Regions from separate parts of the Limosilactobacillus mucosae genome, predicted to be linked through region 2. Evidence: predicted binding sites of a transcription regulator. Region 2 holds the regulator's gene; the other holds the start of a gene.
What was found. The regulator Rex, encoded in region 2, represses fermentation and respiration genes when NADH is low (regulators of the CRP and FNR family bind a similar motif). The targets are predictions, from matches to a motif close to TTGTGAANTANTTCACAA.

Region 1: a site for Rex is predicted at 2,313-2,330, ahead of H0G69_RS07925 ((S)-acetoin forming diacetyl reductase). Genes of this name have one in related genera too.

The regions. Positions count from the first base shown of each region.
Region 1 is NZ_CP058954.1:1,615,024-1,619,477, forward strand. It holds gene asnB (asparagine synthase B) at 1-470, opposite strand, end outside; gene H0G69_RS07920 (methylated-DNA--[protein]-cysteine S-methyltransferase) at 742-1,281, shown strand; gene H0G69_RS07925 ((S)-acetoin forming diacetyl reductase) at 1,523-2,296, opposite strand; gene H0G69_RS07930 (hypothetical protein) at 2,746-3,432, opposite strand; gene H0G69_RS07935 (prolyl-tRNA synthetase associated domain-containing protein) at 3,785-4,282, opposite strand.
Region 2 is NZ_CP058954.1:320,795-325,248, reverse strand. It holds gene groL (chaperonin GroEL) at 1-790, opposite strand, end outside; gene groES (co-chaperone GroES) at 840-1,124, opposite strand; gene H0G69_RS01460 (redox-sensing transcriptional repressor Rex) at 1,357-2,004, opposite strand; gene H0G69_RS01455 (ABC-F family ATP-binding cassette domain-containing protein) at 2,340-4,268, shown strand; gene H0G69_RS01450 (ketopantoate reductase family protein) at 4,331-4,454, opposite strand, start outside.

The sequences.
Region 1 (4,454 bases), 760 kb from region 2:
GAGGCAAATGACATCTTATGCTCGCCTTTGGTATAACCATAAAACATTGGTCGAATACCAACTGGGTCGCGGGCAGCAACAACGCGCTTAGTGGTTTGGTCGTATAAGACAAAGGCAAATTCCGCGTCCAGCATCTTGCACATTGTATCCAGGCCATATTTCTTATAGAGTGGAATCAAGACTTCACAGTCACTGTTGCTGACAAACTCATACTCTGGGGCCAAGTTCTTTTCCAATGCATAATAGTTGTATATTTCGCCATTGCAGACCAAGATGCAGTCATCACTTACGAAAGGCTGCATCCCTCGCTCAGACAGGTCCATGATGGCCAGGCGATTAAAGCCAAAGACCTTGTCATCCATTGAAATCGTCCGGGTCATATCAGGTCCACGATCGTTCAGCTTAGCCAAGGCATCCGCAAAAGCCTTTGGTGCAAACTCACTGGAACCAGCGGCTAAAAATCCACACATCTTGTTCTCCTCTTTCCTCTTAAAACATTAAATATTAAAATATAGTATATCGCACAGTTTGATTTTAATAAACTTTTAATTTTAAAAAGAAGACATTCTAAACTCGCTGGCACTTATTATTTAATTGTTTTTGCTGCGCTGATTGTTAAAGATTATTAAGTCTGATGTTATTTTTTCTAATTAATTGACGTTAAAACCGTTTTCAACAAATATTTATAAATATCCATAAATTTACGGCTGCCGCTACCAATTTCAAAAGGAGCACTCAAAAATGCTGAAGTACGAATATCATTCCCCATTAGGTACCATGACTATGCTAGCCGATGACGCAGCCTTGCATGGTCTCTGGTTCAACGACCAAAAATACTTTGGTGCCGACTACGCATTAGACGAAATTGCCGTTGGTGAAAATTCCATCATTAAACGCACAACGGCTTGGCTCGATCAGTATTTCGCAAAACAGGATCCCGACCCGCATGCCATTCCGCTAGCCTTAGAAACTACCCCTTATCGGCAGCGCATTCTAAGCGGATTGCAGGAGGTCCCCGCTGGCAGCACCATCACCTATCAGGAACTGGGACAAAAAGCCGCGCCAAATCAAAATATTTCAAAGGGAGCCGCGCGGGCAGTCGGTGGCGCCGTTGCCCACAACCCGATTTTAATTTTGGTGCCCTGTCATCGCGTTATTGGCAGTGACGGTCGCCTGACTGGCTATGCTGGCGGCACTGCACGCAAATTAGCTCTGCTGCAATTGGAGGGCGTTAATTGCAAAGAGCAGCGCCACCCGCAACGAGACGGTGATTGCAAATAAAAGCGCCACATTGATTGCAAGCCAAAGCACGAATCAACAAGAAAGGGCGCAATTCAGACCAAATCAATGAATCAATAATTAAGGAAGCCACAATCGCCTAACGCCAAGGAACGATTGCAAACGACCATAATCTCCAAAATCCTTAATCAAAGACACACCCCGCAGTCCAAAGCCGAAACCGCACTAAATAAAAAAGATCTCACCGAAACTCGCGATGAGATCTTTTTTATATGAACTTATTTTAGTGGAACTGCATCCCGCCATCGACTTCCAGAGTTTGACCAGTAATGTAGTCAGAGTCTGGACCAGCCAGGAAGGCAACGGCATTAGCAACGTCTTCAGGTTCAGACAGGCGTTTCAGCGCGATGTCCTTAGCAAACGTCTGCATGCCCCATTCATCGCTCTTGCCTGCATTCTTGCCGACTTGGTGAGCAATGTCCATCATCATTGGCGTCTTCACAATCCCAGGTGCGTATGCGTTAACCGTCGTGCCTTCTTCAGCCAGTTCACGAGCCGTAACCTGCGTGATCCCACGAATGGCAAACTTGGAGCTGGAGTATACGGTCAGGTTAGGGTTACCAACGACCCCAGCTTGGGAAGTAGCGTTGATGATCTTGCCTGGGTGGCCAAGCTTCTTAAATGCGGCATGAGCAGCCTGAACGCCCCAGATCGTACCACCAACGTTGATGCTGTAAACCTTTTGCAGATCTTCAGGCGTTACAGTGTCAATTGGCGTCGTTGGAGCAACCCCGGCATTGTTAACCATAACATTGAAGTCGCCGTAGTGTTCAACAGCCTGGTCAACGGCAGCAAAGACTTCATCGCGCTTGGCAACATCGGCCGTGACGGCAAAAGCTTCACCGCCATTTGCCTTGATGCCTTCAACTACTTTTTGCAGTGCGTCCATGTGGCGAGCAACAACGACGACTGAAAAACCATCTTTAGCCAAACGTTCAGCGATTGCCTTACCAATCCCTTGACCTGCACCGGTAACTAATGCAACTTTTGCCATAATTATTGCCTCCTAAAGATTGTGAATTAACCATCAAATTGTTGAGATAATTCTAAACGAACATGATCGAAAAGTAAATTAATTTCACTAATGTAAACACAATGAAAACGATTTTTGGCTTAACCAACAAAAAAGTTAAATTATGAGCAAGGTTTCCCTAACTAAATCTATTTACAGCGGATCAGTCAGCAATTGTGCAATCGTTTGCTATTTTAGACTTTCACCCTGTTAAAATTCGTGAACGATTTTGCAGACGAGTTGATTTTCATAAAAGTTATTATTATGCTGCTGCAATCATAGAATTTCAAGTTGCGGTTTTGGCAAGTTTTTTATTCAGATATCCGCATTTAAAAATAAAAACAATCCTCATGATTCATCAACATGAAGATTGCTGAACATATTTACGATTTACGCAGCCAATGCATAGTATCCGTAATTTATACCAGGCAGCGTTACTGCAGCAGAATCTTCAAAAGTCGATTCAACTCAGAATAAGACAGCTGCAGACGTTTTTTTAAGGTTTCCGTCGCGGGCATGGCATCATTATGCAAGTTTAGATAAGTCGAGTATTGATGAAGTCCATTCAGTTCATGCGCCTTCATATAGTCGATTACCAAAAACGTCAGATCGGCATTGGAATACCGGCTCCAACGACTGGTTTTGCGAATGCTTTCACCGTATTTGGCAGCATAGCGTTTCTTGAGTTCCTCAAAAGAAAAGCCATAGCGCATCAGCGAATCGTAGCTGACGCCCAGAACCGGTCGGCAGCGCAGACGAAAATCCTTTACATTATAGAGCTTTTCGCGACGCATAAGTTCTAAGGCCTCATTTACGACCTGCTCACATGTCTGCGGGTCTGCTAAGCGAATGGACTGCTTGGCACCGAGATGCTTGCTGGCTCCCTTTTTACCATTTTGCGCAATGTTTTTCTTGGCATCATAACTAAATCCCAGGTCATGCATCAAATCGCTCCAAGACATTTTGGTGATCTGCATGGCACTGTTTGGCGAAGGTGCCTCGCCACGATGATAGCGATCTTGATAAACGGTGCGGCTGGGATTATTTTGAATCCCCAAACGGATGATTTCTTGCTTCAACAGAACTTTAATGATTTCTGGATCAGCAGCTTTATGCGGCATAACGACAACCTTCTTTCGTAAAAGGCTTTAGTCTAATGATACCGTAATTCAAGCAAAAAATCCCCTAATCTCTCAAACTGCTGATCGCCATCGCGTTTGGCTGTCTGACATTTCGGTAAATAATTGACAGTAACTGCCAAGTCGCTATGTTCATCCGCGTCATGCCTAATTATAATGGCTCAGATTACCGCACTAAAGCTGGTTATTTGCATAAGACCAAACATACCAAGCCGAACCGTTGAACAATGCCGTCTTATCATTGCTAAATCTAGATGCCCAAAGCCAGCTTGCCGCAGATGCTATTTCATTCATACCAGACTCAGCCATGATGCTTCTTGATTAATTTGCATTGTTAGATGGCAGCATAAGCGACCCGACAGCCATACTCGGTTAAAAATGCGCTCAATACGTCCGCATCCAGCCAGACGGTCGCCGTATTGGCATTGGCATGAACCCCAATCAAGCCGCCTTGAAAATCTTGATCCAAGTAAACCTGCACTTGATGTTCAGTATCATTCAGCGCTCCCATTGGCGTCACTGATCCTGGACGTAAAGCCAAATATTTCTCCATGTCTTCAGCTGAGGCAAAACTCAGATGCCGCGCTCCGATTTCTTTACGAAAGGCTTTCAGATCCACTCGCTTTTGCGGCATGATCGACACCAGGTGATAGTGTTGATGCTTATCATCGCGCAGGAAAAGATTTTTGGCTGCCGTTTCTGGATGGATCAGATTCAAATCTGCAATCTGGTCAATGCGATCAACTGCCGGATGTCGCTGCATTTCATAGTTGATCTGCTTTTCATCCAGCTTGGCTAATACATCCTGAATTTTCTTTTCGTTTTCTTCCATATCAATTCATCGCCTTTTGAGTTTTAGCATTGATTATAAGGCAGCTAATCATTTTCAAGAGTTAGAATTTTTATTTTCTCAAAATTGCCAGTTTTTATTGCCGATTTTGGTAAAATCATAATGCCATGTTTCCAATGATCTATTATCGTTCGCAAGCGTTGATATATCAGCA
Region 2 (4,454 bases):
TGTTCAATACCAAGGTTGGCAGAGCTTCACCGGTAATGTCGTCAGCAATGATCAAAAGCGAACGGCCTTCTTGAACCACGGCCTGCAGCAAAGGCAAAATGTCTTGAATGTTGCCAATCTTCTTGTCAGTGATCAGAATGTATGGATTGTCCAGATCAGATTCCATCTTGTCCGTGTCGGTTACCATGTATTGAGACATATAGCCGCGGTCAAAGCTCATCCCTTCAACCACGTCAACCGTCGTGTCAACGCCACGGCTGTCTTCAATCGTGATTACGCCATCATTGCCGACCTTTTCCATGGCATCGGCAATCAGTTCACCAACTTCAGGGTTAGCAGCAGAGATGGAGGCAATTTGTGCAATGTCGTCCTTGCTTTGCACTTCATGACTCATCTTGTGCAGTTCTTCAACGGCAGCCTTGGTAGCCTTGTCGATACCGCGACGAATGCCAACTGGGTTAGCACCGGCAGCAACGTTCTTCATCCCGGCGTTAACGATGGCTTGCGTCAAAACGGTTGCCGTCGTCGTACCGTCACCGGCGTTGTCATTGGTCTTGGAAGCAACTTCAGAAACAAGCTTGGCACCCATGTTCTCAAAGTGATCTTCCAATTCAATGTTCTTGGCGATCGTAACCCCATCGTTAGTAATCGTAGGTGCGCCATAGCTTTGTTCCAAAACAACGTTGCGACCCTTAGGACCGATCGTCGTCTTAACCGTATTGGCCAGCTTGTCTACCCCACGCAGCATTGCCTTGCGTGCATCTTCAGAAAACTTAATTTCTTTTGCCATTTTAGATTTTCACCTCATTAATATTGATCGAATGCGAAAACAAGTCTACTTAGTCAACGATGGCAACCAGGTCTTTTTCACGAACGACCAGGTACTTTTCACCATTGTATTCGACTTCATTGCCTGCGTACTTGTCAAACAGGACGCGGTCGCCTTCCTTAACGGCTGGAGCAACTTTTTGACCATTGTCCAGGTAACGGCCTTCGCCAACTGCTACAACCGTACCCGTCGTTGGCTTATCCTTGGCATTGTTAGCCAGGACAATTCCGCCAACCGTCTTTTCTTCAGCTTGTTCCGCTTTAAGAACAACGCGATCTCCTAATGGTTTTAACACGTTAATCCCTCCATCAATCATCATTAATAATTCAGATATTTTTTAGCACTCTTATCACCCAAGTGCTAATTACATGATCTACTATATCATGATCTTGCTAAAATGCAACAATTATTTTGACCAATTTTGACTATTATTTTATAGAAAACGCTTTAGTTACCATTCTAACGGCATTTTAACTTTTTTGACTTTTTATCAAAAAACGCATGACGATTGCTCGCCATGCGTTGAGTTATTTTTGACTGTCTTTAGTATTGTTATTTTCAATAAAGTAGATCAGCGTCTGCAGTTCATTGGTCAGGTCAATATTTTGTACCTGAACGTCTTTTGGCACTGACAGACGAACCGGTGTAAAGTTCAAGATACCATGAACCCCTGCTTCGACCAACTCATCAGTAACGGCCTGCGATTTTTCGCCAGGTACCGTTAAAATAACGACATCAATCTGCTGTTCTTGCAGCTGCTTTTTCATCTCGCCAACCGGGTAGACAGGAATCCCACTCTTAACGGTATTGGCTAAGGCTGGTTTAGGATCAAAAGCTGCACTGATCCGCAGATTCGTGCTTTGGTGGAAATTATAGTTCATCAAGGCGCTGCCCAGACTGCCGACCCCGACCAAAGCCACACTGGTCAGCTTATCTTGATTCAAGATCCCCTTGAAAAAGTTCAAAAGCTTTTCCACATCATAGCCATAGCCGCGCTTGCCCAATTCGCCAAAATAGGAAAAGTCGCGTCGAATCGTTGCCGAATCAACTTTAACCGCCTCTGATAATTCAGTCGATGAGACGCGTCGTTTATTGGCGTTAAGCAAAACGTTCAGATACCGATAGTAGACCGGCAACCGCTTAGCCGTGGCACGGGGAATTTTACGCGTTGCCATTAATAGATTCCTCCAATTCAGATTCTAGTTTGTGAAAATTATTCCTTAATCATTTTAACAACTCCGCTAAAGTTTGTGAACTATTTTCCAAGAAAAGAATCGTTTTTATTTAAACATGTTTTCTATTATGCTACAGGCTTCACTGCATGTCCATTAATGATTTGTGAAATTTAGGCCATCCGCTGATCATGAATGTGCTGGTAATGACGATCATTTTTTAAACGTTAATTCAAAATTTAACATTATTGATCGGTCCTATCCTCAAGCTCGCGACCTAGTCTGATCTTGTGCTACAATCTTAACTGACTATCTACTTTAAAAAATGAGGTTAAATTATGCTGCTACTGCAAACCAATAATGTTGAACGTCGCTTTGGCAGCGATGTTTTGTTTCATAATATGAATATGCAGATTCAAGAACATGGCCGAACTGCATTGGTCGGACGCAACGGTGCCGGCAAAACGACCTTCTTGAAAATCATTGCCGGTTTAACCGAACCTGATGAAGGCACGGTTACTCACGCCCGCGACCTGACGATTGGCTACCTGGCTCAGAATCAAGGACTCGACAGCCAAAATTCAATCTGGGCCGAATTAGACAGCGTCTTTGCTCCTTTACACGAACTGGAAAAACAGCTGCATGAGCTAGAGAATCAATTGGGAACACTGACGCCCAAAGCAGCGGACTACCAAGACGTTTTAGCAAGCTATGACCGTTTATCCGAGCAGTTCAAAAAACAGGGCGGCTATGAATACGCGTCCCGGATGCGTGGCGTACTGCATGGTTTCGGCTTTGATGAAGGTATGTATGATACTTCAGTCAATGCGCTTTCTGGCGGTCAAAAAACCAAGCTGGCCCTAGCTAAGATTCTGCTGCAGTCGCCCAACCTTTTGATTCTAGACGAACCGACCAATCACTTGGACATGGGCGTCTTAAGCTGGCTGGAAGACTACCTTAAAAGCTATCAAGGTGCGCTTTTGATCGTTTCTCACGACCGCTACTTCTTAGATCGCGTGGTTACTGACGTTTACGATCTTGACAATAAAACGCTGATTCACTATACCGGCAACTATACGCAATTCGTAGCCCACAAGCGCGAACGACTGCAGGCTGAATGGAAGCATTACGAGCAGCAGCAAAAAGAAATCGCCAAGCTGGAGGATTTTGTCAATCGCAACATTGTCCGAGCCTCAACCACCAAACGCGCCCAGGCTCGCCGCAAACAGCTTGAGAAAATGGATCGCTTGGAGCGGCCGACTACCGATGATTCCTCGATTCATTTTCAATTCCACAGTGACCATGCTTCGGGTAACGAGGTCTTAGACGTCGATGAACTCAATATCGGCTATCAAGATCAAAAGCTGGCTGGGCCATTATCATTTAAGGTTCGCAAAGGTCAGCGCGTCGGTATTATCGGTCCAAATGGGATTGGCAAATCAACGCTTTTAAAGACGCTTTTGAAAAAGATTCCCAAGCTCAGCGGGACGATCAAATTCGGCGCTAATCTAGAAATCGGCTACTACGACCAGGAACAGCAGCAACTGCATCCTGAAAAGACCGTTTTAGAAGAAGTCTGGGACGATCATCCTGAAGTTTCCGAAAAAGACATTCGCTCGCTTCTGGGCAGTTTTCTGTTTGTTGGCGATGACGTCTATAAACCAGTCAGCGCGCTTTCGGGTGGCGAAAAGGCACGTCTGGAGCTGACTAAGCTTTCATTTATGCCAATCAACTTTTTGATCCTGGATGAACCAACCAACCACTTGGACATCGACAGCCGCGAAGTCTTGGAAACAGCCATTAACGAATTTGATGGGACGGTTCTGTTTATCTCGCACGACCGTTATTTCTTAAACCAGGTTGCTACTGATATCCTATATATGACGGCTCATGGCATGACGCATTATGAAGGAAACTACGATGACTACCTGACCCAACAGGCAAAACTGGAGCATCAAACACAGCCAGAAACCAAAGTCAAACAGTCAACCGGTCAGCTTTCCTATCAGCAAAGCAAAGAAACTCAGCGTGCCCGACGCAAGCTGCAGCGGCAGGTCGATCAATTAGAAAATCAGATGGGTGAACTGGAGGGCAAGCAGGCCGCGATCGAAGCTGAGATGGCCAAGCCCGAAATTGCCGTCGACATCGCCCAGCTGACCGATCTGCAAAAAAAGCTGGATGCCTTAAAAGCCCAAAGCGAAGACGTTGAGCTGCAATGGACTGAAGCCGCCGAAGCCCTGGAGACATTTGATCAAGAAAATCAATAGCATATACGCTGCAGATCAACATAAATAAAGACCGCTGGACCAGATTTGATCCAGCGGTCTTTTTATTGACGGAACTTACGCGTATTTTCCGCCAAATGAACCAAGCCGCGCAGAAAGTCATGCGTCGTAGCTTCATAGTCGTACTTTTTGCCTAATTCGTAAATATAGCCATTGATGTAGTCGACT